Regions from separate parts of the Polycladomyces subterraneus genome, predicted to be linked through region 3. Evidence: riboswitches for the same ligand, from Rfam matches in the RefSeq annotation. Region 3 holds a riboswitch; each other region holds the start of a gene.
The links. Region 3 has a riboswitch for S-adenosylmethionine ahead of metH (methionine synthase). Riboswitches for the same ligand answer to the same signal wherever they lie in the genome.

Region 1: linked by a shared signal. The riboswitch ahead of NWF35_RS07445 (homoserine dehydrogenase) and the one ahead of metH (methionine synthase) in region 3 are both predicted to bind S-adenosylmethionine.
Region 2: linked by a shared signal. The riboswitch ahead of NWF35_RS12820 (homocysteine synthase) and the one ahead of metH (methionine synthase) in region 3 are both predicted to bind S-adenosylmethionine.
Region 4: linked by a shared signal. The riboswitch ahead of NWF35_RS02190 (methionine ABC transporter ATP-binding protein) and the one ahead of metH (methionine synthase) in region 3 are both predicted to bind S-adenosylmethionine.

The regions. Positions count from the first base shown of each region.
Region 1 is NZ_JANRHH010000031.1:80,892-86,247, forward strand. Features, by position in the region: gene NWF35_RS07435 (MGDG synthase family glycosyltransferase) at 1-962, shown strand, start outside; gene NWF35_RS07440 (fumarylacetoacetate hydrolase family protein) at 1,159-2,049, shown strand; SAM riboswitch class I at 2,209-2,338, shown strand; gene NWF35_RS07445 (homoserine dehydrogenase) at 2,416-3,729, shown strand; gene rlmD (23S rRNA (uracil(1939)-C(5))-methyltransferase RlmD) at 4,081-5,356, shown strand, end outside.
Region 2 is NZ_JANRHH010000047.1:9,456-14,811, forward strand. Features, by position in the region: gene comER (late competence protein ComER) at 1-649, opposite strand, end outside; gene NWF35_RS12810 (helix-hairpin-helix domain-containing protein) at 740-1,390, shown strand; gene NWF35_RS12815 (ornithine--oxo-acid transaminase) at 1,451-2,644, opposite strand; SAM riboswitch class I at 2,859-2,976, shown strand; gene NWF35_RS12820 (homocysteine synthase) at 3,163-4,464, shown strand; gene NWF35_RS12825 (aminotransferase class I/II-fold pyridoxal phosphate-dependent enzyme) at 4,762-5,356, shown strand, end outside.
Region 3 is NZ_JANRHH010000037.1:44,021-49,376, reverse strand. Features, by position in the region: gene NWF35_RS10320 (ABC transporter substrate-binding protein) at 1-794, opposite strand, end outside; gene NWF35_RS10315 (DsbA family protein) at 1,064-1,720, shown strand; gene NWF35_RS10310 (disulfide oxidoreductase) at 1,730-2,182, shown strand; SAM riboswitch class I at 2,555-2,669, shown strand; gene metH (methionine synthase) at 2,752-5,356, shown strand, end outside.
Region 4 is NZ_JANRHH010000013.1:54,094-59,449, reverse strand. Features, by position in the region: gene NWF35_RS02200 (SDR family oxidoreductase) at 13-936, shown strand; gene NWF35_RS02195 (sugar transferase) at 1,202-1,849, shown strand; SAM riboswitch class I at 2,302-2,415, shown strand; gene NWF35_RS02190 (methionine ABC transporter ATP-binding protein) at 2,497-3,483, shown strand; gene NWF35_RS02185 (methionine ABC transporter permease) at 3,476-4,132, shown strand; gene NWF35_RS02180 (MetQ/NlpA family ABC transporter substrate-binding protein) at 4,155-4,949, shown strand; gene NWF35_RS02175 (YigZ family protein) at 5,037-5,356, opposite strand, start outside.

The DNA.
Region 1 (5,356 bases), on a different contig from region 3:
ATCACCGTATGTTGAACCGGTTTCCGTCAGTGTATCACTATCTGTATGATTGGACACATCAGTCCCGTTGGTTTCGTTATGTTTCCGGGGAAGCGATCAAGCGGGCGGGGTGGATGATCCGGCGCCAATTAGTACGGCGACTATCTCAATTCCGTCCAACAAAGGTGGTAGCGACTCATCCGTTCGCATTGATGTGGTTGTCTTCCCACTGGCGTCGCATCCCTTCATTCTGCGTGGTAACCGATTATGAAATTCATCCCATTTGGCTGTCGGGCGCACCTGATGTGTTGTGCACGGCCAGCGGAATTTCTGTTCCTCCACAGGCGCAACGCCGTTTGTGGCAATCTGCCACCAGGATTGTCGAGACAGGTATTCCCGTGAAAAGGGAATTTCTCCAAAACGTGTCGAAGCAGGAAGCGCGACGTTTGTTGGGATTGAGTCCGGAACGTCCGGTAGTATTGGTGATGGGCGGCGGGGAAGGGATGGGGCCCGTCCGCGAAACCGTACGGGAATTGGAGAAAGCAGGCCCCATTTGTCAAGTCGTGGTGCTGACAGGGAAAAATGAAGCCCTGATGTATGAGCTGACCCGTCATTCTCTGCCACCCCACATTCGCGTAGAGGGATTCCAACCCGATGTCCCCTTGTTCATGGATGCTGCAGACCTGTTGATCACCAAGCCGGGTGGACTCACCATAACGGAAGCGATGGTCAAACGTTTACCCCTGTTACTGTTGAACGCATTGCCGGGGCAGGAAGAGGCGAACCGGAGATACCTATTGCGCCATCGAGTGGCGGAAACGGTTCAGTTCGGTCGATTGACACAACAGATGAAGCGTTGGTTGGAGTCACCGGCCCGTCGGGAACACATTGCCCGAGTCATGTCGAATCTGGCATCCGGAAATGCGGCTGATCGAATCGCTGATGAAGTTTTGCAACCGGCACGTCACCGGGTGTTGCGATGATCTTCCCGCAAAAAGGCTTGCAAGCACCTGCTTTTGATGCATATGCTGGGAGGAGAGGAGTGGTTGGATGCGTTTGGTAACCTATGTGATCAAAGAAGACGTGTTGAACATCCGGGCGGAAGAGCATGGCGATGCCCGGATCGGTTGGGTGCAGGATGGGTATGTTTGGGATATCGGTTTTGCACAGGAATGGGCCATGTTGGAAAAGGGAATGCCGTTTCCCCGTGCGATCCCGACAGATATGGTTGCGTTCCTGGAAACAGGGGCGGATGGCCTTTCATTGTTGCGTCAGGTGATCGATGCTTGCCGGGGTACACATCCTGATCAAGTGAAAGTGGAGGGTGAACCGGTGGCATTGTCGCTTGCGGAAGTCCGTTTGCTTCCGCCGGTGCCCAGACCGCCCAGCTTTCGTGATTTCTACGCGTTTGAACAGCATGTCAAAACGGCGCGGGCACGACGCGGCCTCGATATGATTTCTGAATGGTATTATTTTCCTGTTTTTTATTTTTCCAATCATCAGACTATAGTGGGACATGAGCAACCAGTATACCGCCCGAAAAACACCCAATGTTTGGATTATGAGTTGGAAGTGGCATGTATCATCGGGAAAAAGGGACGCAATATCCCCCGAGACTCAGCAAGGGAATATATCGCGGGATTGTGCATTCTCAACGATTGGAGCGCACGGGATGTTCAGCTTGAGGAAATGAAAGTGGGTTTGGGACCGGCCAAAGGGAAAGATTTTGCCACTTCGTTGGGACCGTGGTTGGTCACCTTGGATGAGCTGGAAGACCGAAGAACCGGTGATCATTGGGATTTGGCGATGACTGCCCGGGTCAACGGGGTTGAATTGTCCCGCGGCAATCTCCGGGATTTGCACTTTTCCTTTGCGGAAATGATCGAGCGAGCTTCTCAGGATGTTTTTTTGTATCCTGGAGACGTAATCGGGTCCGGCACAGTCGGAACCGGGTGTATTTTGGAGCTGGGTACAGAGGTGCATCGTTGGTTGGAACCGGATGATGTGATAGAGCTGGAAGTGGAGCGCTTGGGCGTTCTTCGCAACCGCATCGTGGCGCGGCATGATTGATGTCCGGTTTCCCGTGGAACCGGACATTTTTCTACTGGGAACGGACAAATTTCGCCGTAATGACGATGTCTGTTCGATATTGTTCAAAAAAAAGGGTTTGACAAACGTATTTTTTTTGTTGGATAATAGTGACTAATTAAATAGGGATCAACCACTGACTCGTTATCGAGAGAGGCGGAGGGACTGGCCCGATGAAGCCCGGCAACCATGTTCGGCCCCTGCGTTGTAGGCAGGGTACGGGCATAAGGTGCCAATTCCTGCAGTACCTTCGGGTGCTGAGAGATAAGGAGCAGGGTGGCGTGGATACATGTCCCCTCTTCTTATCTTTGGAAGAGGGTTTTGAATTTTTAAAGGGGGGAGCAGGCGATGAAGCGTGTCGATGTTGCGTTGTTGGGACTGGGAACGGTGGGAACGGGAACATACAAAATGCTCCAGTCCAATCAGGACGTGATTGCACGCAAAACGGGCACGCTGTTTGAAGTCCGCCGCATTCTGGTGCGGGATTTAACCAAGAAACGAAAGGTGGAAGGCGTGAAACATCTCCTGACCACCCGCTTTGAGGATGTATTGGAAGCGGGGGTGCAGGTGGTGATTGAAGCGATGGGCGGAATTGAACCCACGCTCACCTATGTGGTGAAAGCGATCGAAGCGGGATGTCACGTTGTGACCGCCAATAAGGAGCTAATCGCCAAACACGGGGTGGAGCTGGAGCAGCTGGCGCGTGAAAAGGGCGTTCAATTGTTGTATGAAGCCAGTGTGGGCGGCGGCATCCCCGTTTTGGGTACCTTGCAGCATTTGTTGAAAGCGAACCGCATTCATAAGGTTTCCGGGATTGTCAACGGTACCTGTAATTATATTTTGACGCAAATGACTGAACATGGACGTTCGTTTGACTCTGTTCTTGCGGAGGCGCAGGAAAAAGGATACGCTGAAGCCGATCCGACTGCAGACGTCGAAGGCTTCGATTCGGCTCACAAACTGGCGATTCTCTGCCGGTTGGCTTTCGGGGTGGATGTGGCGGTGGATGACATCCCGCGGAAAGGGATCACGGACATCACGGTCGCCGAATTGGAGATTGCCCGTCGACTGGGATATTCGATCAAATTGCTCGCCCAAGCTGAACAATACGGTGAAGAAGGACCGGTAGCATTGCAAGTAGCGCCCACCCTGGTGCCGCTTTCCCATCCGCTTTCCGGGGTTCGCGGCGTTTACAACGCCATCCATGTGGAAGGCGATGTTGTGCAAGATGTGACACTGGTGGGTCAAGGTGCGGGTGAACAACCCACCGGCAGTGCGGTGGTGGAAGATTTGTGTAATGTGTACCGACTGCCTGCTTTGCGCGCTGCCTCCCTTCGTCGACCGATGATTTTGCCGGCGGGTGAAGAAAGCGGTGTCCAGTTCCTCCTGATCGAGACGGAGGAAGTATTGGCTGCCGACACGGCGGACAAGTGGAAATCGGAGCTCGTCGATACAGGCATCCAAGTGCTGGATGCAGTCATTTATCCGGATCATGGACGGAGCCATGCCGCTTTCCTCGTTCGCAACTGGGAGCCGCGGCTGGCTTCAGTTCTACCGGCGGAATGGGAAGTGTCCGTCAAACGGATCATTACCCGCCCGGTGTTGGCGGCCTCTGTGGCGCAAGAAGAAAAAGAAGTGGTGAGTGCGGGTTCCGTCAACTGATGTGGAGTGAAGACGCTTTTGGGAGCGGGTCCGATGTTTTAGTCTATAACGTGTCTTGTCATTCCGTAAGGAAGCAATGTTTTTCCAGGCGAGCGAAGACCTAAGCCCTGACTGAGCGAAGACTCGGGAAGCGCAAGATTGAAATTGCGGGCAATTTCCTCAAAGCAAAGCGTACTTTGCCCACGTCCTGCGCTGACCTGGGCGGAGCGGAGATGGGGGATCGGAGCTCGTGAAATTTGACATCAACCTGACCGCCTTCCTGCGTTTTGCGGGAAGGCGGTTTTTGGTGTCCGGGAAATTCGGGTACAATGAGGGGGATATCGTCCGATCTCGGGTAGGAAGGTATGAATGATGAAAAAGAACGAAACGATGATTCGCCTGAAAAAGGGGGAAACCATCCAGCTCCCGATCCGTCGTTTGGGCATCAACGGGGAGGGAGTCGGATTTTATCAAAAACAAGTGGTGTTCGTCGACGGGGCCATTCCGGGTGAGGTAGTGGTGGCCCGTGTGGAAAGCGTGGAACGACGGTTTGCCAAAGCCCGTCTGCTTCGGATTCTGAAGCGATCTCCTCACCGGATTCAACCGCCGTGTCCGGTTTATGCCGATTGCGGGGGGTGCCAACTACAGCATATCGATTATCCGATGCAGTTGAAGCTGAAAAAGGAATTGGTGGAAGAAGCGTTTGCCCGTTACACTTCCTTGCGGAAATTGCCGATCGAAGAGATGGTGGGGATGGACGAACCGTGGCGATACCGCAACAAGGCCCAACTGCCTGTGCAATTACGGGGGCAAAAGGTGTTGATGGGCATGTATTCGGCCCGTTCCCATCGGTTGGTCGACATGAGGGAGTGCGGGGTACAGCATCCCGAGACCAACCGCATTCTGGAAACAGCGCGCAAAACGGTGGAGGAGCTTGGCATTCCCATCTACGATGAAAAGAAACATACGGGTGTGTTGCGCCATTTGGTGGTCCGCTTTGGGTTTCAGACGGAAGAAGCCCAATTGGTGCTGGTGTGCCGTACCGACGAATTGCCGCGAGAACGAGAGCTGGTGATGCGTCTGGTTCGTCGCTTGCCGCAGGTGAAAAGCATCGTGCTCAACGTCAACCCGAAACGCACCTCTCTTGTCTTTGGTGAGAAAACGCGCATTTTGTGGGGCAAGGAAACAGTGGATGAGCGACTGAATGAAAAAGTGTACGCGTTATCGGCTACGGCGTTTTTCCAGCTCAACCCGATCCAGACCGTGAAATTGTACGACTTGGTGAAGGAAGCCGCCGCGCTGACGGGGAAAGAAACCGTCATCGACGCCTATTGCGGGGTAGGGACCATCGGTTTGTGGTTGGCGGATCGTGCCGCCCGCATCATCGGGATGGACACAATCCCTTCAGCGGTTGAGGATGCCCGACGTAACGCGAAACGGAACGGGATCGGCCACGCCGAGTATCATGTCGGTCGAGCGGAAGATTTGTTGCCCCGGTGGGTCAAAGCGGGGTTACGGCCCGATGTGGTTGTGGTCGACCCACCGCGGACTGGTCTAGGTCAGCCGTTGATCGATATGCTAAGGGAAGTGCACGTGCCGCGGCTGGTGTACGTGTCCTGTAATCCGTCCACTCTGGCCAAAGATTGTG
Region 2 (5,356 bases), on a different contig from region 3:
CGTTTTCTGTCAGCAATTTTCCCGTACCGACGATCATCTGTTCCACTAAGGAGGTGGCGGTTTCTTCAGGAAGTCCGGTCACTTTGATGGCGGCTTGGATCCATTGCTCCAAGATGTTGGCAAGAAACGCAGGACCACAGCTGGCTAAATCGGAAGCGGCGCGCGTATGGGCTTCGTCGATGTACAGCGGTTCGCTGATGCAGGAGAACAGCTGGTATAACCACTGGGTGTCTTCATCCGAAAAACGGGTTCCGGGTATCAACAGAGAGTTACCCGACAATGAGGCATGACAAATACTAGGGATTACTTTGGCGATTTTCGCGTCCAAATGCTCTTCCAAATCGCGAATCATCACCGGACTGGTGATGGAGATGACATAGTGGTCCGGTCGGACAACATCCTGTATCTCATCCAACACATGTCGAAAATCTCCCGGTTTGACGCAGAGAAAGATACAATCCGCCTTTTTGGCCGTTTCCCGATTGTGATCGGCCACGTGAATGCCAGGGCAATCCAGAGCCAGCCGTTCCGCTTTGTCGCGTGTACGGTTGGAAACGATGATACGATCGGGTTGCATGGCGTAAGATTGGACAAACGCGAGAACCAGGTTGCTTCCCATGCTCCCCGTCCCGATGAAGCCGAATTTCATCACAATACCCTCCCCATCCGCATGACGCTGGCCGTTTCTCCTTAACCCTATGCAGGAACGGGGAGGATTATGAGGAAAGGGAGAGTAAGGGTGTGGGAGGACAAGTGGTACTACCGAATCAATAAGTGGGCGATGGCGACAGGGATGCTGGCGCTGGTGGTGATCGGACTCATCGTGTTGTTGATCAGCCATCGGGAAGAGACTGCACCGGTTCCAACCCTGCCTGCCTATAAACCGGCCCTACCGGCAACACCGTCTGCCGGGAATAGGGAAAAAGCCACTGAGGTTGTCGTTGACGTCAAGGGGGCGGTCAACCGCCCGGGTGTTTACAAGTTATCCAGCAGTTCGCGTGTGCAGGACGCGATGCTACATGCAGGCGGTGCGGCACCGTCAGCGGATGTGAATCGGGTTAACCTGGCTCAGCCGTTGGCTGACGGGATGGTGGTCTATATCCCGCGAAAAGGGGAACAGGGACCTCCTCCCGTGGCCGGTGCAACCGGGTCGGTCCCAGATGGCGGGACGCAGTCAGGCACCACGGCTAACGGTGGCAAAATTTCGCTCAACTCTGCCACAGCGGAACAGCTCGATCAGCTGGATGGAATTGGCCCGTCCAAAGCGGCGGCTATCATACGTTATCGTGAGGAGCATGGTCCTTTTCGCTCGGTGGACGAGCTGGCTAACGTTCCGGGGATCGGGGAGAAAACACTGAAAAAGTTTCGCGATCGGTTGACTGTGCCGTGATTTGAGCCATCATTTTAACTTAAACCCCCTCGTAGTCCGAGGGGGTTCTTATTTCATATATCAAACAGACATCACTTTCCGGATCTTGGCCAGTGCCCAATCCAGCTCCTCTTGGGTAATCGTGAGCGGCGGAGCGAAACGGATGGTGTTTTCGTGCGTCTCTTTGCACAACAACCCTTCTTCAGCCAGACGCTCGCAGTGCGGACGGGCCGGTTCAAACAATTCCATCCCGATGAAGAGGCCTTTGCCGCGGATTTCCTTGATGATCGGATTATGGATTTTTTTCAGCTCGGCCATGAAATATTCGCCCAATTCACGCGAGCGCTGAGGCAAGTTTTCTTCCACCAGCACATCCAGTGCAGCCACGGAGACAGCGCAGGCCAACGGGTTGCCGCCGAAGGTGGAACCGTGGGAGCCCGGTTCAAATACTCCCATCACTTCCTTATCACCGGCTACGGCGGAGATCGGCATCACGCCGCCGCCCAACGCTTTCCCCATCACATACAGATCCGGCCGAACATCTTCCCAGTCGCAGGCGAACAGTTGGCCGGTTCGCCCGAAGCCGGTTTGGATCTCGTCGGCGATGAACAGGACGTTGTGCTCTTTACATACTTGGTAAGCTTCACGCAAATATCCTTCCGGCGGCACGATAACGCCCGCTTCTCCTTGGATCGGCTCTACCAGGAAGGCGGCGGTGTTGGGCGTGATGGCTGCTTTCAGCGCTTCAACATCACCGTACGGAATGATTTTGAAGCCAGGGGTCAACGGGCCGAATCCGCGTTTGTACTCGTCGCTGGACGAGAGAGAGACCGCGGTGATGGTCCGTCCGTGGAAGTTGTTTTCACAGACGATGATTTCCGCTTGGTTTTCCGGCACTTTCTTCACGTCATAGGCCCAGCGCCGGGCTGCTTTGAGGGCGGTTTCCACCGCTTCGGCACCGGTATTCATCGGCAGGATCATCTCTTTGCCTGTCAATTGAGCCACTTTTTCGTAAAAAAGTCCCAGCTGATCATTGTGGAAAGCACGAGATGTCAAGGTAACTTTATCCGCTTGTTCTTTCAGCGCCGCGATCAGACGGGGATGGCGGTGTCCGTGATTCAATGCCGAATAGGCGCTCAGCATGTCCATGTACTTGTTGCCGTCGGCATCCTCCACCCAAACACCTTCCGCCTTGGAAATCACGATCGGCAGGGGATGGTAGTTCCTCGCGCCGTATTTTTCCGTCAATTCGATCAATGATTGGTTCCGTGACATGATGGCCTCCTTGATGATGCATCAATTTGATGTATGGACGCATATTCACACGTCCTGAGCCGAAAATGAGCAATCTATCACCATTGTAGATGGAATTTGGAATGGAATCAATGGCCGAACATTTCTTCAAAAAGCGGTTGACGGCAGCATGAGAGACCGGTATAATGAAAAACAAGTTTTCTGATTGTCGACACAATTGAATCGGATTTGGAATCTCTTATCGAGAGTGGTGGAGGGACTGGCCCGATGAAACCCGGCAACCCCGGTCTGTACGAACCGGAAGGTGCCAATTCCTGCGGAAACCGACGCCAACGGTTTCCGAGAGATAAGAGAGGAGAGCTGGCGTAACCAGAGCCTCTTCTCTTATCGGAGAAGAGGCTTTTTTATTCCACTGTTGTAGGCTGGTGTCACAAACGGGAAGGCGGCTTTAATGGGCGAGCGCCCTTGAGCGTGTGGTTGCAAGAGTGAGAGGGATCTAAATTCCTAATCATTCAATCTCTTCCGAAAGGATGATGGTGATGAGCGAATCGCAACAATACGGTCTGGAAACGTTGGCGGTCCACGGTGGCCAAGAGCCGGACCCGGTGACCAATGCCCGAGCGGTACCGATTTACCAGACCACTTCCTATGTATTCAACGATACGGAACATGCGGCTAATTTGTTTGCGTTGAAAGAATTCGGTAATATCTACACCCGCATCATGAACCCGACACAAGATGTGTTTGAAAAGCGGGTGGCTGCGCTGGAAGGGGGCGTCGGTGCGCTGGCGACGAGTTCTGGTCAGGCGGCAATCACCTACTCCATCCTAAACATCGCCAAAGCCGGGGACGAAATCGTCTCATCCAGCAGTTTGTATGGCGGCACATACAACCTGTTTCAACACACCTTGCCCAAGCTGGGGATCACCGTGCGGTTCGTCGATCCTTCTGATCCGGAAAATTTCAAAAAGGCGATCAATGAAAAGACACGGGCCGTCTTTGCGGAAATCATCGGCAATCCCAAAATGGATGTGCTGGATGTGGAAGCCGTGGCCAAAGTGGCCCATGATGCCGGTTTGCCGCTGATTGTGGACAACACGTTTGCCACGCCGTACTTGTGCCGGCCGATCGAGTTCGGGGCAGATATCGTGGTGCACTCAGCCACCAAATTCATTGGAGGACACGGCACCAGCATTGGTGGGGTGATTGTGGATTCGGGCAAATTCGATTGGACCAACGGCAAGTTCCCGGAATTGACCGAACCGGACCCGAGTTATCACGGGGTTTCCTACACCGAAGCGGTCGGGCCGCTGGCCTACATCATCAAGGCTCGGGTTCAACTGTTGCGGGACACCGGCGCTGCCATCTCTCCGTTCAATGCGTTTTTGTTCTTGCAGGGGTTGGAAACGTTGCATCTGCGAATGGAACGGCACAGCGAAAACGCGCTTCGGGTCGCCCGGTTCCTCCAGGAACACGAACTGGTGGAATGGGTAAGCCATCCGGGATTGGAAGGCCATCCGTCGTACGAAAAAGCGAAAAAATACCTGCCCAAAGGGCAAGGTGCCATTTTCACGTTCGGTATCAAGGGCGGTTTGGAAGCAGGCAAAAAACTCATCGAAAACTTGCGCCTCTTTTCTCACCTGGCCAACGTGGGTGACGCCAAATCCCTCGTGATCCATCCGGCCAGCACCACGCACCAGCAATTGACGGAGGAAGAACAGTTGGCCGCAGGTGTAACACCGGAACTGGTCCGCTTGTCCGTAGGGATTGAGTCGGTGGACGACTTGATCGCAGATCTGGATCAGGCATTGAAGAAAAGTCAACAAGTCATCACGGCCTGATACATCGGGACCATTCGAAACAAATGGTGATGAAGGCTGAAAGCCTGTCTCACAAGTAAATCCCGTCATGGATCGATCCTGGGGAAGGGTTGGCCTGACAATCGAGAGCTGGCTCATACGATGTTGTCGCTGGGATACAGAGAGACGGGACGGTGATTCGGGCGAAGCTCTGATGATGGGATGAAACAGGGGACGTGTTTTCCGGCCGGGACTATCGAGGAAAGCACGTCTCCATCTGTGTAAACGAAATGACCAAAAAAGACTTTCCGTACGGTTTTTGGAATAGGGGGCAATGGCATGCGGATTGAGACACAACTGGCCCAATTGGGTTCCAACAAAGAGACCAAAACCGGGGCGATCAGTTATCCGGTGTATTATTCGACAACCTATCGGCATGCGGGATTGGGAGAAAGCACGGGATACGATTACACTCGGACCGCCAACCCGACAAGGGCGGTGTTGGAAGAAGCGATCGCCCGACTGGAGGGTGGAACAGCTGGATTCGCCTGCAGCTCGGGGATGGCCGCCGTACAAACGGTCATGGGACTATTCGCACGAGGGGATCACTTGATTGTTTCGCTCGATTTGTATGGGGGGACGTACCGGCTGTTTGAATCGTTAATGACACGGTATGGTCTTTCTTTCAGTTATGTCGATTTCCGCCGTCTGGACGAAGTGAAAGCAGCCATCCGTCCGGAAACGCGCGCCTTTTTCGTTGAGACACCCACCAATCCCCTGTTGCAGGTAACCGATTTACATGCTGTCTGTGAAATCGCGCGATGTCATGGGTTGATTACGATTGTCGACAACACGTTTATGACGCCGTATTTTCAGCGTCCGATCGAGTGCGGGGCGGATATCGTCATTCACAGCGCAACCAAATATTTAGGCG
Region 3 (5,356 bases):
CCGGCCAACCCGTTCAATGTTTTTTCCAGTCCCGGATTGGCGCGCAACACCGCTTGACGTACCACCGGCACCGCGTCGTAAGGCGGGAAATATTTCATATCGTCCTCTAGCGTCGCCAAGTGCAACTGCTTGATGCGCGGATCGGTGGTGAAGGCGGTGATCACATCGACATCCCCGTTATCAACGGCTTTGTACATCAGATCCTCATCCAGCGTCACCTTTTTACCAAAGGACAGGCCGTACATTTTCGCCATTCCGTCATACCCGTCTTTCCGCTCGAAAAAAGTGGCAGGTGCACCGAAGGATAGTCGGGGGGCCAACCGTTTCAGGTCGCTTACTTTGGTGACATGCAGTTGTTTCGCTTTGTCCGCTCGCATCGCCAAGGCATACGTGTTGTAAAAGCCCAACGGTTTCAGCCAGGTGGTGCCGAATTGGGTTTCGTATCCTTTTTTGGTCTGCTGGTAAATATACTGAGGAGTCATTCCCGGCTTGTAAGGTTTTTTGAGAATCGCCTGGTAACCCGTGCCGGTATACTCTACAATAGCGTCGATTTCCCCTTGCTTGAGGGCTTGGACCAAGATCGCTTCCGTGCCCAACCCTTCGCGCACTTGCACGTCCATATCCGTGTGGGCTTTCAAATATTCGCCCAAAATGTGGGCCAAGATCCACTGCTCGGTCCAGTCCTTGCCCGAGATGACGATTTTTCCGGGCTCGGCGGTCTTCCCGTCCTTGCAGGCGGTGAGACTGACCAACAGAATAAGACAAATGGATAACAGCCAACTTCTTTTCAGCATCCAATCCCCTCCATACATACTAACCTTTTAACACGTACCCGTTATCCGACGGGAGTAAACGGCTTTTTTTCCAACGTGATTGTAAATTTTTTTCAAACAAGCTAAAAGGTGCTTTTCAGAAGTCCCCATTTTTCTTGTTTTATGCGATAATAGAAAGCAAATCTGACAGTGGAACGGTTCAGATGGGAAGGAGAACTTTGATGGGGAAAAAGAACCGACAAAAGAAAAAGCAAAGCGTATCGTACCAGGCGAAAAGGAAGAAAAAGGACATGAAGATGTTGACAATGATCACGGTGGGGCTGGTTGTGCTCATCGTGGGCATCTTCGGCATTGCGTATCTGGCCGCCGATGGTCAAAAGGAGGAGATCAACGGGTTGGCACAGGGTCAACCCGTCCTGGGCGATCCGAAAGCACCAGTCACCTTGATCGAATTCGGAGATTTCAAGTGTCCGGTGTGCAAACGGTTTGAGGAAACCGTCTTTCCTTTGTTGAAAAAGGAATATATCGACACTGGCAAAGTCAAGATGGCATTTCTCAACATGCAGTTCATCGGGCCAGATTCGGTGACAGCCGGCATTGCCGGTGAGTCGATCTACCATCAAAAACCGCAGGCATTTTGGCAGTTTTATGACGCGGTCTACCGGAATCAACAGGACGAGTACACCATCTGGGCCACGCCTGAGTTTCTGGTGCAATTGGCCAAGCAGCAGGTTCCTGGCATCGACGTGAAACGTCTGGAACAGGACCTCCGCACCCGGAAATATGAGGCGGATGTACAGCAGGATATGAACAACGGAAAGAAACTGGGCATCAATTCGGTTCCGACCATCTACGTCAACGGGAAAAAAGTGGACAATCCGCTGGACTACAACCAATTGAAACAAGCGTTGGATGAAGCGCTTCAGGAATCGGGCAAGAAAGGATAATCCGGTATGATGGCGTGGATTCGGCAATACGGATTGTATTTCGCATGGGTGGTGTCATTGGTTGCGACGGGAGGCAGTTTGTATTTCAGCGAGATCGCGTTGTTTGAACCATGCAAGTTGTGCTGGTTTCAGCGGATCTTCATGTATCCGTTGACGGTACTGCTGGGAATCGCCAGCTATCGGAATGACCGGTGGATTATCCCGTACACGTTGCCACTCAGTGTGATCGGCGGTTCGATTTCGCTTTATCATTATTTGCTGCAAAAGGTACCGGCGATGAAATCGTTCTCTCCCTGCACGCGCGGGGTGCCCTGTACAGGCGACTACATCAACTGGTTCGGGTTTGTCACCATCCCCTTTTTGGCATTGACGGCGTTTATATTGATCACTTGGTTTCTAGTAGCGGCCCGGACGGCGGAATCGGACGAAGTTGATGAAACAGCCACGGAAAAGGATGCATAAACGGTATCGGATTCGGTTGTCCGTTTCTCCGGCAGTGCATGATGAAACGGGAGCGGAGGAGCGTACAAAAAAACGCACCGAGTAGTAAAACGAGCAGCAGATACTATGTTTGAAGAAAGGATGACAAGGAACCAGGACGAGGGTGTGTCTGGAGTAATTCCGTGAGGGGAGAAAGCAATGCGGACAATGTTGATCAGACACACCCAAGTCTGCTAATTCGCCAACTTGAAGGGTGGCCGTTTTCCAGGAGCACGCTTCACCTGAATCAAAGACCTGAAATCATTGACAGGTGCCCCGTTAATTTTGTATATTTATCTTCAAATCCTTTTCGTTTGTCAGTTCGGAAAAAATCACATAGTCCGATTAGCGGAACTCTTATCCAGAGCGGCGGAGGGACTGGCCCGATGAAGCCCGGCAACCTATTTGAAAGGATTGTCTTTCAAATGTGGTGCCAATTCCTGCAGAGGGTATCTCTGGGAGATGAGAGTTTGCGCGTTTACGACGCCAACCTTTCATCCGATCAGAGATGAAAGGTTTTTTATTTGATGGAAGGAAAGAGGATGATGGACATGGGTATTCAACCGTTGTCGGAACGGATGAAAGAAAAAATCCTGATTCTGGACGGCGCGATGGGAACGATGCTGCAAAATGCCCGTTTGACGGCGGAGGATTTTGGTGGCGAAGCGTATGAGGGATGTAACGAAATGCTCAACCTGACGCGACCCGACCTGATCCAATCCATTCATGAAGCCTATCTGGAAGCAGGAGCGGACATCGTGGAGACCAACACGTTCGGTGCCACGTCGGTGGTATTGGCCGAGTACGGACTGGAAAGTCGCGTGGAAGAGATCAACCGTGCAGCTGTGGCCTGTGCCCGCAAAGCCGTGGACAAATGGACGCGGGACGGTTCTCCCCGGTATGTGGCCGGGGCGATGGGACCGACAACCAAGACACTCTCGGTGACGGGCGGTATCACGTTCGACCAGCTGGTGGACGCGTATTACGAACAGGCACGTGCGCTGTTGTTGGGCGGCGTGGATGCGTTGCTGCTGGAGACATCCCAGGACACGCTGAATGTGAAAGCCGGCGGAATTGGGATCCGGCGGGCATTTGCGGAGTTGGGAACCGAAGTTCCCATCCTGATTTCCGGCACGATCGAACCGATGGGTACGATGTTGGCCGGGCAAAATGTGGAGGCCTTCTACGTGTCCATCTCCCATCTCCGTCCATTGTCTGTGGGGTTGAACTGCGCGACCGGGCCGGAATTTATGCGTGACCACTTGCGGACGCTGGCTTCTATGGCCGATTGTGGGGTGAGCTGTTATCCCAACGCCGGTTTGCCCGATGAGGAGGGACGGTATCACGAGACGCCGCAGGGACTGGCCGCCAAACTGGCTGCCTTTGCTGATGCAGGCTGGCTCAATATGGCGGGCGGATGTTGCGGTACGACACCGGATCACATCTGTGCGCTGGCGGAAGCACTCAAGGACAAACGCCCCCGCCCCGTACCGGAACGGCGTATCCCGGCGGTATCCGGAATCGAGACCGTTTATGTGGAGGCGGACAATCGACCGATTCTCGTCGGTGAGCGGACCAACGTGATCGGGTCGCGCAAATTCCGTACCTTGATCCAGGAAGGAGAGTATGAAGCCGCTGCGGAAATTGCCCGCAAACAAGTGAAAAACGGTGCCCAGGTGATCGACGTGTGTCTGGCAGATCCTGACCGGGACGAACTGGAGGATATGCGGCGGTTTTTGACCTACGCTGTCAAGGTGATCAAAGCGCCGCTGATGATCGACTCCACATCGCCCGAAGTGATGGAGGCGGCGTTAAAGTTTTCGCAGGGCAAAGCCATTCTCAACTCGATCAACTTGGAAGACGGGGAAGAGCGGTTTGAACGGGTGGTGCCTCTGATTCACCGCTATGGTGCGGCGGTTGTGGTGGGGACGATCGATGAACGGGGCATGGCCGTTGACCGCGAGCGCAAATGGGAGGTGGCCGAACGCTCCTATCGCTTGTTGACGGAAAAGTACGGCATTCCGGAAGAGGACATCATTTTCGACCCACTGGTTTTCCCTGTCGGGACAGGCGATGAAGCGTACATCGGATCGGCAAAGGAAACTGTGGAGGGCATTCGTCTCATCAAGGAACGTTTGCCGCGTTGCCAGACGATCCTGGGCATCTCCAACGTATCGTTCGGCTTGCCGCCGGCGGGACGGGAAGTGCTGAACGCCGTCTTTTTGTATCACTGTACCAAGGCGGGATTGGACTACGCCATCGTCAATACCGAAAAACTGGAGCGTTATGCGTCCATCCCGCAGGAAGAAGTCCGCTTGGCGGAGCGGTTGCTGTTTGAGACCAATCATGAAAACTACGAAGCAGTGTTGGCCGAGTTTGTTCAGTTTTACCGCGCCAAAAAAACGGAGACGAAGTCATCGGGAGAATCGTTGCCGTTGGAAGAGCGGCTGGCGCAATATATCGTGGAGGGAACCAAGGACGGATTGATCGATGATCTCAAGCTGGCGCTGGAAAAGTATAGCCCGCTGGAGATCATCAACGGTCCGCTGATGGCTGGGATGGACGAAGTGGGACGGTTGTTCAACGACAACCAACTGATCGTGGCCGAAGTGCTGCAAAGTGCCGAAGTGATGAAGGCAGCTGTCGCGTTTCTGGAGCCGTATATGGAGAAAACGGAGTCCAATATCAAAGGAAAGATCCTGTTGGCTACGGTCAAGGGGGATGTGCACGACATCGGGAAAAACCTGGTGGAAATCATCCTGTCCAACAACGGATTTGAAGTGGTCAACCTGGGGATCAAGGTGCCGCCGGAGCAACTGATTGCCGCCTGTCGTGAGGAACAGCCCGACGCCATCGGTCTGTCCGGGCTGTTGGTCAAATCGGCTCAACAGATGGTCGTCACCGCTCAGGATCTGAAAGCGGCGGGGATCAACGTTCCGTTGTTGGTGGGCGGGGCTGCTTTGACCCGAAAATTCACGGAAACTCGTATCCGCCCCGAATACAATGGGCTGGTCCTGTACGCCAAAGATGCGATGGACGGATTGGAATTGGCCAACCGGCTGACCGACCCCGACAAACGGAGACAGTTGGAGCGACAGTGGCAGGAGCAGATGACGGCGGCGACCACGGTCACGGTTCGACCAAACGAAGAAACGG
Region 4 (5,356 bases), on a different contig from region 3:
AGGAGTAATAACATGAAAGTGTTGGTTACGGGAGGAGCAGGGTTCATCGGTTCCCACATCGTCGATCTTCTGTTGGAACGCGGTGATGACGTAATCGTGGTGGACAATCTCAGCACGGGACAGGAAGCACATCTGAAGCCGGAAGTGTTATTTTACCGGATGGATATCACCGATCATCGATTGTCCGACGTTGTCGCCGAAACACGGCCGGAAGTGGTCATTCATCAAGCTGCACAGATCGACGTGCCCACGTCCGTGCGGGATCCATTGCACGACGCCAAGACCAACATCATCGGGACGCTCAATTTGCTGGAAGCGTGCCGTAACGCCGGTGTGCGCAAGGTGGTCTACGCCTCATCTGCGGCTGTATATGGCAATCCCGAATATCTGCCGATCGATGAAAAACATCCAGTGGCACCGCTCTCTGGTTACGGTATTTCCAAACACACACCGGAGCATTATTTGCAAGTGTATGCCCAATTGCACGGGTTGGCCTACACAGTACTTCGTTACGCCAACGTTTACGGTATCCGCCAAGACCCCCGAGGTGAAGGCGGCGTCATCTCCATTTTCGTCGAAAAGGTGCTCAAAGGTGAACCGATCACCGTATTCGGAGATGGCGAACAGACGCGCGATTACGTCTACGTGGAGGATGTGGCACGCGCCAATGTGGCGGCGCTAAACAACGGGGACGGGCAGATTTTAAATATTGGTACCGGTCAAAAGACGTCCATCAATGAGCTGATTGCCCTATTTGAGGAAGTGAGTGGCAAAAAAATGGAAGTCCATCATGCTCCAGACCGTCCAGGAGATATTAAGCATAGTTACTTCGACAACCGACGTGCAATGGAGATACTGAACTGGCGTCCAGAGACGGATCTTTCTGTGGGATTGCGGAAAACATTAGCATATTATCGCGAATGGATTACCGGATGATTGAAATATGGCCGTAAAAAACGTGAAACGTTTTTGTAACAAAACACGTCTCAATATATAGAGGGATCTCGTGATTCCTCCATCCTGCGGGGTTTTTCAACTGTTGTAACCAAACGGAAAACACAGTATACTGGTTAACGAGTTACCTGGAGTACAGAACGGTCAAACCACGAAACAAACATGTTCGCAGGTGGGGGCCGCCAAATGGAGCGGCTCAATTCGGGAAGGATTTGTGGCAATCATATTAAGCAGGAGTGGTTTGCGGATGCGATCGAAAGCAGTGTATGAAGGGGACGCGCACTTGTTCTCGGAAGGCGTGTACCAACCGCCTTCGGGATGGTACCCGATTGCCAAACGGGTATTTGAAATCATTTTCTCTATTACTTTCTTGATTTTGACCTTGCCGGTGTTGGTGTTGACCGCGATTGCCATCAAATTGGAATCGAAAGGTCCCGTCTTCTACAAACAGGAACGCGTCGGCTTGCACGGGAAACCCTTCTATATCGTCAAACTGCGCTCCATGCGGGTGGACGCGGAGAAAAACGGTCCGCAATGGGCATCCAAAAACGACCCCCGAGTAACCCGCGTAGGACGGTTTATCCGCAAGACTCGGATCGATGAAATTCCGCAACTGATCAGCGTCTTGAAAGGGGATATGAGTTTGATCGGCCCGCGGCCGGAACGACCGATGTTCACCGAGAAATTTGCCGCAGAAATTCCCGGATTCAAAAATCGCCTGTTGGTGAAACCGGGTTTGACCGGATGGGCACAGGTGAACGGCGGTTATGATATGACACCGAAAGAGAAATTTGAATTGGATATGTACTACATCAAACGGCAATCGTTCGCGTTGGATATGCGCATTCTGTTGCGTACGGTATGGGTGGTACTGACTGGTAACGGTGCCCGTTGAGCTCGCTTCACTAAAACAAAACGGATTGCCCCGAGGGTAATCCGTTTTTTCCCGTTCCTTCTCATCCGTATCACAAGGCTATCCCGACACACGATGCTCCGGCTATGGCAATCTCCTTTAAAAGGTCAGCCGAAGGGCCATATACAGCAGAAGCCAAAACGGGAGGCTTAAACCGGTCGCGTTGATGAGGCCGATCCAAAACGATTTGCCAACAACCGTGCTCATGTCGGGCACCTCCGTTGCTTGTGTCCTTGGTTGTTTTTATTATACGCGAATGTCAGTCATCGTAGTGGATTTTTGGCCATTTGTAAACGAAATGTAATCTCATGGTAATCTGCTGTCATCATTCATCGGAAAAATTTGTACATTATGTGTAAAGAGAATGACGTTGACATCCTGAATGTTGTCGTGGTAGGATGTAACGTGACAACTTCATAAGACGATGTTGCGCGCTCTTATCAAGAGAGGTGGAGGGACTGGCCCGATGAAACCCGGCAACCGTCCGCGGTATGCACGCGGAAATGGTGCCAATTCCTGCAGAGCCCATCGGTTCTGGCAGATGAGAGAGGCGATTTTATAATATATAAGATCCCTTTCTGCTCTGGCAGGAAGGGATCTTTTCTTAGAGACAGGTGGTGAATGAAGCGATGATTGTACTTGACCAAGTGAATAAAGTGTACCCTTCCTCGAAAGACGGGGATGTGGTCGCGTTGCAGGATATCAACCTTCGCATCGAACGTGGAGAAATTTTCGGGATCGTCGGTCACAGCGGAGCGGGGAAAAGCACGCTGCTCCGATTGCTCAACGGATTGGAGAAGCCCACTTCGGGCAGCGTCACGGTGGATGGTATTTCCATTTCCGAAAGCGGTGATCGTGAGCTGCGCGAAGCGCGAAAGAAAATCGGGATGATTTTTCAGCATTTCCACTTGCTTTGGTCCCGTACCGTGTGGGAAAATGTGGCCTTCCCTCTGGAGCTGGCCGGTAAATCGAAAAAGGAAATCAGGGAAAAAGTGGATGCTTTGTTGGAAAGGGTGGGACTTTCCCATCGGGCAAATGCGTATCCTGCCCAACTGTCCGGGGGACAGAAACAGCGTGTCGGCATTGCGCGGGCATTGGCCAACGATCCGAGCGTCTTGTTGTGTGACGAGGCGACATCGGCGCTGGACCCGGAGACGACGACCTCCATTTTACAACTGTTGAAGGAGATCCACCGGGACACCGGCATCACAATGGTGATCATTACGCACGAAATGAGTGTGGTCAAACGGATGTGCCATCGCATGGCCGTCATGGAAGCCGGTAAAGTGGTGGAGATGGGTGAGGTGGAGACGCTGTTCCGGGAACCGAAGCACCCGGTTACCCAGCAATTCGTACAGTCCTATCACACTGAAAAACTAGAAGCTTCAAAAGAGCATACCGATTTGATCCGGGTGAAGTCGGATGATTTGGATCGTATCTGGTCCCGCTTGGCCGATTGGGTAAAAATAGGCGTAACAGTGACGATCTTGCCTGACCATGAGAAAAACGACGGAATGGTCGCCTTACAGGTGAGCGGGGAACCTGACCAAGTTCGGGATGCCGTGGAGGAGATCCGGGAATTCGAGCGCAGATCGGAGGTGATTCCGCATGTTTGATCAACTGGACACCACCCTTTTGTGGCAAGCGACCGGGGAAACGTTATATATGGTGGCTATCTCTACGTTTTTCGCGGCCCTGATCGGCATTCCGTTGGGTGTACTCCTCGTTATTACGGATAAGGGTCACCTGTGGGAAAATGTGGTCATCCAGCGCGTTCTTGGCCTGATTATCAATGTGTTCCGGGCAGTGCCGTTCATTGTTCTGGTTTTGTTCCTGTTTCCGTTGTCCCAGCTTCTGGTCGGCACCACGCTCGGACCGACGGCGGCCACGATTCCCCTGATCGCTGGTGCGGCACCCTTTTATGCACGCATGGTGGAAACCGCCATCCGGGAGATTGACCGTGGAGTAATCGAAGCCGCCAAAGCGATGGGAGCCACCCGGATGCAGATCATCCGAAAGGTGCTCCTGCCGGAAGCCAAACCGGCGATCGTCTCTGGTCTGACTGTCACCTGTGTGGCTTTGGTGGGTTATTCCGCTTTTGCTGGCATCGTGGGTGGTGGCGGTTTAGGAGATGCTGCATACCGGTTTGGATTCCAATCGTTTAATAGTAGCATGATGTATGCATGCGGGTTGATTTTGGTGATTATGGTGCAAATCATTCAGGCCATAGGTGATTTCATTGCCCGGAAATTAGATAAGAGATAAGAGATAAGGAGTGAGAGATCCTGTGAAAAAGTTGATGGCTATCATTGCTGTTGCTCTTTTGACTGTATTTGGCACAGCTTGCGGGCAGCAAAAAGAAGCGAGCAATACCCTGACAGTGGCGGCTTCCGCTGTTCCTCACGCAGAAATTCTTGAACATGTAAAACCCATTCTTGAAAAAGAGGGCGTTCATTTGCAAGTTAGGGTGTTCCAAGACTATGTCTTGCCAAACAAAGTGGTGGAAGAAGGACAAGTGGATGCCAATTACTTCCAACATGTCCCGTGGATGGAAAATGTCAACAAGGAGCAGGGTTATCATATCGTAAAAGTGGTGGCCGTCCATATTGAGCCTATGGGAGCTTATTCCCACAAGATCAAGAATATCAATCAGCTCAAAAATGGAGCAACTGTGGCCCTTCCAAACGACGTCAGCAACGAAACCCGTGCTTTGCTGCTATTGGAGAAAAATGGCTTGATCAAACTGGACAACCACAATGGACCCAAAACGGAGAAAAATATTGTGTCCAATCCGAAACACCTGCAATTTAAACCATTGGAAGCAGCTATGTTACCGCGAGTTCTCGATCAAGTGGACTTGGATGTGATCAATACCAACTATGCGATGCAAGCCCATTTGAATCCGCTGAAAGATGCGCTGATTATTGAGGACAAAAGATCGATCTATGCCAATGTTTTGGCGACCAAAAAGGGCAAAGAAAATGATCCGCGGATCCAAAAGCTGGCCAAAGCCCTCACTTCCCCGGAAGTGAAAAAGTTCATCGAGCAAAAATACAAAGGTGCCGTCATTCCGGCGTTTTGATGAAAAAGCCCCACGCATCAGCGTGGGGCTTTTCGCTTTTGTGGTGGGAAACAAACATTTACCCTGATGGGATAAAACCGACACAACCTAGGACTTCACTTCTCTCTCCCGGAACATCGTACCTCCTTCGGTAATGGAGGCCCTGCCGTTGGTCAGTTCAGTCACCCATTTTGTGACCACTTCTTCTTCGCCGAGCGGTACCCAGAGGTGCCAAGTTACTTGGTCGGTAAACTCCGGCGGATCCATGTCAAATCCATGGGTACGCAGTTCATGTTCCATTTTGCCGACAAACGAATAATCCGTCGTGATCGACATTTTTTTGTGCAAAATGCGTTCCACTTCCCCGGCGGTGTCGATGCCGGCAGCGGCGCATTGGCTGTATGCGCGAATTAAGCCGGAAGCGCCCA